2 regions of the Desulfurispora sp. genome follow, and region 2 is predicted to be linked to the other one. Evidence: riboswitches for the same ligand, from Rfam matches in the RefSeq annotation. Region 2 holds a riboswitch; the other holds the start of a gene.
What was found. Region 2 has a riboswitch for thiamine pyrophosphate ahead of thiC (phosphomethylpyrimidine synthase ThiC). Riboswitches for the same ligand answer to the same signal wherever they lie in the genome.
Positions count from the first base shown of each region.

Region 1: linked by a shared signal. The riboswitch ahead of ACUVTU_RS06310 (MtnX-like HAD-IB family phosphatase) and the one ahead of thiC (phosphomethylpyrimidine synthase ThiC) in region 2 are both predicted to bind thiamine pyrophosphate.

Region 1 covers NZ_JBRAJI010000017.1:12,796-16,990, forward strand. The annotation lists gene ACUVTU_RS06300 (thiazole synthase) at 1-642, opposite strand, end outside; gene thiS (sulfur carrier protein ThiS) at 644-847, opposite strand; gene ACUVTU_RS06310 (MtnX-like HAD-IB family phosphatase) at 848-1,483, opposite strand; TPP riboswitch at 1,617-1,722, opposite strand; gene ACUVTU_RS06315 (thiamine diphosphokinase) at 1,799-2,449, opposite strand; gene ACUVTU_RS06320 (LysR substrate-binding domain-containing protein) at 2,638-3,552, shown strand; gene ACUVTU_RS06325 (NADH-dependent [FeFe] hydrogenase, group A6) at 3,675-4,195, opposite strand, start outside.
Region 2 covers NZ_JBRAJI010000002.1:42,316-46,510, reverse strand. The annotation lists gene ACUVTU_RS01025 (bifunctional folylpolyglutamate synthase/dihydrofolate synthase) at 1-161, opposite strand, end outside; gene thiC (phosphomethylpyrimidine synthase ThiC) at 251-1,549, opposite strand; TPP riboswitch at 1,627-1,736, opposite strand; gene ACUVTU_RS01015 (valine--tRNA ligase) at 1,758-4,195, opposite strand, start outside.

The DNA of each region.
Region 1 (4,195 bases), on a different contig from region 2:
TATGGCCGTGTTCACCAGCACGGCGGCGGCCCCCATTTCCATGGCTTCGGCCGCTTCGGAAGGGCGGCCGATGCCGGCATCCACAATTACAGGCAGTTCAATCTCCTCAATCATGATCCGGATCAGTTCCCTGGTCCGCAGTCCCCGATTGCTGCCAATGGGTGCCCCCAGAGGCATTACCGCCGCTGCACCGGCCTCCACCAGCTGTTTGGCCACCATCAGGTCCGGGCTCATGTAGGGCAGCACCACAAAGCCTTCCCCGGCCAGAATCTCGGTGGCTTTCAGCGTTTCGTAATTATCGGGGAGCAAATATTTATTATCGGTGATCACTTCTATCTTCACCCAGTTGCCCAGTCCGGCCTCCCGGGCCAGCCGGGCGATGCGCACAGCCTCCCGGGCGTTGCGCGCCCCCGAGGTGTTGGGCATCAGGATACAGCCGGGCGGCAAATAGGTGAGCACGTCTTCTTCGGCAAAGTCCGGATCCACCCGGCGCACGGCCACGGTTACCACCTGGCAGCCGGCCGCTTCCACCACCCGGGGAATCAGCCGGTTGGTTGCAAACTTGCCCGTACCCAGAAACAGGCGGCTTTCCAGCTCCCGATCACCGATTACCAGTCTGTCTTTTGTTTGTTCCTGTGACAAATCAGCCACCTCCCACAAAACGCAGTATCTCTATCTGGTCATTTTCCTGCAGAAGCACTTCCCCCCACTGCTCTCTTTTTACCAGGTTGTAGTTGAGCTCCACAATTATGGTGGCGGGATTGTAGCCCTTTTGTTCCACCAGCTGCTGCAAACTGATTTCTCCGGGCAGCTCATACTCCCGGCCGTTCAGCAGCACTTTCACCATCTACACCTCCTGACTGACCAGCCATTCCAGCACATCGGCAAAACCGCGAATCACCCGGTGCTCGATACCCTTTTCCCGGCAGTAATCGGCCAGCCGGCCTTTGGCCAGCACCACATCGCAGTGCTTTACCGCACAGAAATCCGATGTACTGTCACCTATATAGATTTTGCGCGCCCCGGTTCCGGCCAGCTCCTGCACCAGCGTACTCTTGCAGGTGCCGCAGCGACCGCACTGCGGGTTGTGGTGCGGGTATTCCAGACGGTAACCGGCCGGAAAGGACAACTTATTGGCAAAGACCCGCACCGGCCAGCCGCCCCGCTGCTGCAGGGCGTGGATAATATAATCGAAGCCGTCGCTGAGGATATAAACCGGTATGTTCTTCCCACGGCACCGGGCCAGAAAGGTCTCAAAGTGCGGATCCACCCGGGCCTGATCAATCACCCGTCGCACCTTTTCCTCGGTCAGCTCCATATCCTGAAAGATTAATTCCGTACACTGCCGGGTGTCCAACTCCCCTTTTTCCCAGGCCCGAGCGTACTGCCAGGACCTGGAGGAACCGAACCGGCGCATGAGCATGTTGCAAGTATCTTCCAGAGTGATGGTGCCGTCGAAGTCACTGAAGATCACCCAGTCCACCCGACCACTCCTCCAACAATGATCAGACATCAGCGGAACTTCTTCTGCCGGGCATAAAACAAAAAAGTGCGCTGCCCCGCCTGACCGTAAGATACCGGGGAAGCACACTCCGTGCCTGATCAAACAGCTGCCCAAAGTGTAGCCTGTTCACTCCCTGCGCCGGCATTACCCGGATCAGGTTCTAAGGGTCAGGCTCTGGCCTTTCTCAGCGCCCTGGCGGCGCTCCCCCGGACGGCATCATTTTGCTGTGCTACAATTGTAACATAAAATATCCGGATAAACAAAACCGAACCGCGCTTTTGGCAGCAATTTTTGCTAACCCGTACCCGTATCAATTTCCATGAGCAGCAGCAAGCCCTCCCGCAAGGAGACCCGCACTTCACCCTGCAGCACTTCATTGCTTACAGTAAAAGGACGGCCCAGGTGCAAATCGGCATTTTCCAGGGGCCATTTCAAGCCAGAAGCAGTTACACCCCGGGCTATTTCGGTAAGCGGCAAAATAGAAAAGACGCTGCCCGGCCGGCAGTGCAGTACGGCCGGCCGCTGTGGCGCGGCCACCGTCACCCGGTGTCCCGGTCCCAGCAATACCGCGCTTATCCCCTGCCGGGCCAGCCGGCCCAAAAGGTGCAGCGCGGCCAGACTTTGATCCAACCGGCTGCCCGTACAGGCCAGCAGGAATATCTCCCCGGCCCCGCGGGCCAGGGCCTGCTCGATGGCCAGCTCGGTATCTATCTCGTCTTTGTCCCGGGGATAACGCAGAATCTGGCAGCCCGCCATACGGTAAGCCTCCAGCAAATCGGGTGCCACCGAATCCATATCGCCAATGATCAAGGACGGCACCACACCCATTTCCCGGGCATGGTGCAGCCCGCTGTCCGCACAGATCACCAGGGTTTCCGGCGTGCACAGCGACCTGTATCCGGCATAATCACCCATTTCTCCACCGGCAATGATTACACAGCGCACAGACATCCCATCCCGTTCCATACCTGTTCTTGACTTCGCTCACTTAACCGAAAGCTGGTGTTATTGTTTAAATTTTGAAAATTATATGAAATGTATTGCCATGCACCGGCATTAAACAATATTATTTTATCATGAACCGGTCGTCAACAAGAGACCTTTTTACATCTGGCAAAGCGAGGTAGCTCCGCATGAACATCAAACAACTGGAAACCTTCCTGCTGGTTGCCGAACTGCGCAACTTCACCCGGGCGGCCGGGCAACTGGGCATGAGCCAGCCGGCAGTGAGCTTTCAAATCAAGTCGCTGGAGGAAGAGCTGGGGGCCACGCTGCTGGAACGCAACGACAAAAAAGTGGTGCTCACCGAAACCGGACGGCTTCTTTACCCAGAAGTAAAACAGCTCATGCGCCACTACAGAAAAATCCGGGCTATAGTGAGCGAACTGGAAGGACTCAAGAGCGGTCACCTGATGCTGGGAGCCACCGGCATGACAGCCGAGATTCTTCTGCCCTGCTTTATCGGCGGCTTCCGGGAAAAACATCCGGGCGTAAAAATCAGCCTGAAAGTGGGCAACAGCCAGGCGGTAGCCCGCTGGCTGCAGGATAGGGAGGTCGATCTGGGCATCCTGGGTGAGGGTACACCTGTTGAGGCTATAGAAACACAGCCCTGGCTGGAGGATGAACTGGTTTTTATTACCGCCACCTGGCATCCCTACAACGGCGCCACCCTGGCAACCGAAGAGCTGCTGCGCGAACCTCTGATTGCCCGCGAAAGCGGCTCCTGCACTCGCCGGCTACTGGAAAAAAAGCTGGCTGAACACCAGATCGATCTGAATTACTTCCCCACATTTCTGGAACTGGGTAGCAACCAGGCCGTAATCCAGGCCGTACACAGCGGTCTGGGTACCGGCGTACTATCCGGCATTGCCGCCCGGGAAGCGTTGGAGGCGGGAAAGGTGGGGCTTATACACGTTCCCGGATTGCAAAATCGCTATTTCATCTACCTGGCCTGGCCGCGACAGGGTAATGATACACTTTCGGCCGGCATCTTCAAAAATTTTCTCTGCGATCCGGATATCCGCCGCCGTTTGCTGCCCAACCATTAGCACAATGAAAAAGCGGGGGTACCCGGCACCGGCCCGTCCACGGGACGGTCTACCTCCCAAGCACACCCGCTTAACATTAGACCCGCCAGCCTTCCTGAGCGGCCCCCCCTGTGCTCCTGCCTTTAAAGCCGCTCCCGGGCTGTATAGCTGGTATGCAACAGCCGGTGGGATTTATGCCCCAGGGGCTGTCCCAGGAATTCCTCGTAAAGCGCCCGCACGGCCGGGTTTTCGTGGGACTTGCGCCAGGGCAGCTCGCGATCCGCCCGGTAAATAGCTTCCAGGCGCTTAGCCCTGATCTCCGGGTCACTGGATATAGGCTGTCCACCACCGCCGATGCAGCCACCGGGACAGCACATGATTTCAATAAAGTGATACTGTTTTTCACCCCGGACCAGGCTGTCCAGCAGCGCCCGGGCGTTGCCCAGACCATGCGCCACCGCCACATTGATTACACTGCCGTCTATGTTGACTGTTGCTTCTTTAATACCCTGCAAACCGCGCACCTCGGTAAAATCCAGAGACAGCAAAGTGCTGCCCGTAATCAGCTCGTAGGCTGTTCGTAGAGCCGCTTCCATCACTCCCCCGGTAGCACCGAAGATCACCGCCGCGCCCGTGGAAATGCCCAGCGGCTCATCATAGTCCT
Region 2 (4,195 bases):
GAGGTGGAACCTTTACCGTTGGTACCGCCGATGTGGACGATTTGCAGCTTTTCCTGCGGGTTGCCCAGCAGCCCGAGCAGGTGGGTGATGCGGCCCAGGCCCAAATTTATGCCGAATTTGGTTAGGTTTTGCAGAAATTCAAGCGCTTGCTGGTAGTTCACCTGTTGCTAACTCCTTTTTTAATAATCATTACCCCTCAAATGCAATGATAACAGCAAAAGCCCCGCCTGTCAGCAGGGCTTTAGAGAAATCAGCAGGGCATAAAATCTTTGCCCAAATAATCGGCCACCAACTGCATGGCACAAAAGTCTCCGCACATGGAGCAGGCCTGGGCTCCGGCCTGGTTGCGCTGCTCCCGCACCTGGCGGGCCCGCACGGGATCTATAGCCAGCCGCAGCTGCTCTTCCCAGTCCAGGGCCCGCCGGGCCTGGGCCATGGCCCGGTCCCATTCCAGCGCTCCCGGCAGGCCGCGGGCAATGTCGGCGGCATGACCGGCAATGCGGGCCGCAATCACCCCGGCCCGGACGTCCTCCACCGTGGGCAGTCCCAGGTGCTCGGCCGGCGTGACATAGCACAGAAAGTCGGCTCCCGCCCAGGCCGCCAGCGCACCGCCAATGGCCGAAGTAATGTGGTCGTAGCCCGGCGCCACATCGGTCACCAGCGGCCCCAGCACATAGAACGGCGCCCCCTGGCAGAGCGACTTCTGCAGCTGAATATTGGCCGCGACCTGGTGCAGAGGCACGTGACCCGGGCCTTCCACCATCACCTGCACACCGGCCCGGCGGGCCCGGTCCACCAGCTCGCCCAGCACCAGCAGTTCGGCCACCTGGGCCCGGTCGGTGGCATCGGCCAGGGCGCCCGGCCGCAGCCCATCCCCCAGGCTTAAGGTTACATCATACTGCCGGCAGATTTCCAGCAGGCGGTCGAACTGGCTGTAGAGCGGGTTTTCTCGCCCGTGATGGAGCACCCAGGCGGCCATGAAGGAGCCACCCCGGCTGACAATGTCGGTCACCCGGCCCTGCTCTTTGAGCGTGCGGATCACCTGACTGGTCACCCCGCAGTGCACGGTGATGAAGTCCACCCCGCTGCGGGCGTGCTCCTCAATCACGGCAAACAGCTCATCCTCGCTCATGTCCAGAATGTGCCCACCGCGCCGGGCCGCCTCCACCCAGGCCTGGTATACCGGCACGGTGCCCAGCATCACCGGGCAGCGGGCGATGATCTCCTGCCGGATGGCCGGCAAATCGCCGCCCGTGCTCAAATCCATCACACTGTCCGCGCCCGCCTCCAGCGCCGCAGCCAGTTTTTCCAGCTCCGGTGCCAACTCGGGATAAGCGGTGGATGTACCAATATTGGCATTCACCTTGACCCGCAGTCCTTTGCCCACCCCGGCCGGCTGGATATTTTCATGACGTACATTGGCGGGAATGACGATCTCTCCCCGGGCCACTCCCTGGCAAACTTCCTGCACCGCTATTTTTTCCTTTTCAGCTACCTGCTCCATGGCCTCAGTAATCTTACCGGCCCGGGCCGCTTCCAGCTGGGTCATTGCTCCATCCTCCCGTTCACTTTGTTTTATACTCCCCCAAAAAGTAAAAGCGCACCCCGGCTTCAGGATGCGCTGGTAAATCCTCAGCAAGCACTTCCCTCCGCGGGCATTACCCCGTTCAGGTTCTGCGGGTCAGGTGCTTAAAGCCCTTTCTCAGCCCATAACATGAGCTCCCCGTTAATGATGAATTTTATGTTATCTTACAATATCAGCCCAGCATTTGCAAGCGGCGCTGCAAGGCGGCCGCCTTATCGGACAGTTCGGCCTCTTTTTCCTTTTCTTTCTGAATCACTTCAGGCGGCGCCTTGCTCAAAAAGCCCTGGTTGCCCAGCTTGCCGCTCACCCGGGCCAGATCCTTCTCCACTGCCTGCAGTTCTTTCTGCAGTCTGGCCTTTTCCCGGTCTATGTCAATCAACCCTTTCAGCGGCAGGTATATTTCCACACCGCGGGCCACAGCATGGGCCGCCTGTTCCGGCCTGCTGGCCATTTCCGCCACTATCGTCGTCCGGGCTGTAGCCAGATGATCAATGTCGGCCCGGCAGGACTCCAGCAGGCTTCTGGTTCCGGCGTCCGGACAGAGCAGCACCACGTCAGCCTGTTTGCCCAGCGGCACATTCATCTCACTGCGGATATGCCGGATAGAACGGATAATCTCCACCAGCACATCCATCTGCTGCTCGGCGACCGGATCGCGATACAGAGAGGCCGGTTTGGGCCAGGGTGCCTTCATGATGGTCTGTCCATGCCCCGGCAGGCGCTGCCAGATCTCCTCGGTGATAAAGGGCATGAAGGGATGCAGCAATTCCAGCGTGGTCTTGAGCACGCTGGCCAGCACATACTGGGCCACCTGGCGCTGCTCGCCTTCCGACCGGTACAGACGCGGCTTGGCCAGCTCGATATACCAGTCGCAGAACTCACTCCAGATGAAATCATACAGCACGCGGGCCGCTTCACCCAGTTCGTATTTTTCCAGATACTCCGTAACTTCCCCAATCACCTGCTGCAGGCGGCTGATAATCCAGCGGTCGGCCAGAAGCAGTTTCTCCCGCTCCGGCACCTGACCGGGCTGGTAATCCTGCAGATTCATCAGCACAAAGCGCGAAGCGTTCCAGATTTTGTTGGCAAAGTTGCGCGCCCCATCCAGCCTTTCAAAGTGGAAGCGCAGGTCATTGCCCGGCGTGTTACCCGTCACCAGCATGAAGCGCAGGCTGTCGGCACCGTGGCTCTCAATTACATCAATGGGGTCCACCCCGTTGCCCAGGGACTTGCTCATCTTGCGCCCCATGGCATCCAGCACCAGACCGTGGATGAACACATGGCGGAAGGGAACATCGTTCATAAAAGCCAGCCCGCTGAAAATCATCCGGGCCACCCAGAAAAAGATGATGTCCCGCCCGGTGACCAGTACGGTGGTGGGGTAATAGCAGGCCAGATCCACGGTCTGGTTGGGCCAGCCCAGGGTGGAAAAAGGCCACAGGGCGGAAGAAAACCAGGTGTCCAGCACATCAGGATCCTGGGTTAGATTACTGCCCTGGCAGCCGCTGCAGCGGGCGGGATCGTCCCGGGATACGATGGTGGCCCCGCAGTCCGCGCAGTACCAGACCGGAATGCGGTGGCCCCACCACAGCTGGCGGGAGATGCACCAGTCCCGGATGTTCTCCAGCCAGTTCAAATAAATCCTGGTAAACCGTTCCGGTATGAATTTCACCCGCCCGCTCTCGGCCACCTGAATAGCCGGCCCGGCCAGCGGCTTCATGCGCACAAACCACTGTTTGGAGAGCATGGGCTCAATAACCGTGTTGCAGCGGTAACAGTGCCCCACGGCATGGTTGTGGTCGTCAATCTTTACCAGATACCCCTGGCTTTCCAGATCCCGCACCAGCTTCTTGCGGCACTCCCAGCGGTCCAGGCCCTGGTAGACGCCCGCCTCGGCCGTCATCACCGCATCCTTGTTGATCACGATGACCTGGGGCAAACCGTGGCGCTGGCCTACCTCAAAGTCATTGGGATCATGAGCGGGGGTAATTTTCACCGCGCCGGTTCCAAAAGCCGGGTCCACATACTCGTCAGCAATTACCGGTATCTCCCGCCCCACCAGAGGCAGCACCAGGGTCTTACCTACCAGGTGCCGGTAACGCTCGTCTTCCGGATGCACGGCCACGGCCACATCGCCCAGGATGGTTTCCGGCCGGGTGGTGGCTACGGTGATGCCGCCGCTGCCGTCTTTCAAGGGATAGTGCACATAGTACAGCTGGCCGGGTTTTTCCAGGTGTTCCACTTCTATATCCGAAATGGTGGTGTGGCAGCGGGGACACCAGTTGGTAATGTAGTAGTCGCGGTAAATCAGCCCGCGCTCGTACAGCTGCACAAAAACCTCCCGCACCGCCGCCGAACAACCTTCATCCATGGTGAAGCGCTCCCGCTGCCAGTCACAGGAGGCTCCCAGGCGGCGCAGCTGGGTGGTGATGCGCCCCCCGTACTGCCGCTTCCATTCCCACACCCGCTCCAGGAACTTCTCCCGGCCCAGATCATATTTGTTCAGGCCTTCTCTGGCCAGCTGTTCCTCCACTTTGGCCTGGGTAGCGATACCGGCATGGTCGGTGCCGGGCAGCCAGAGGGTATTATAGCCCTGCATACGCCGCCAGC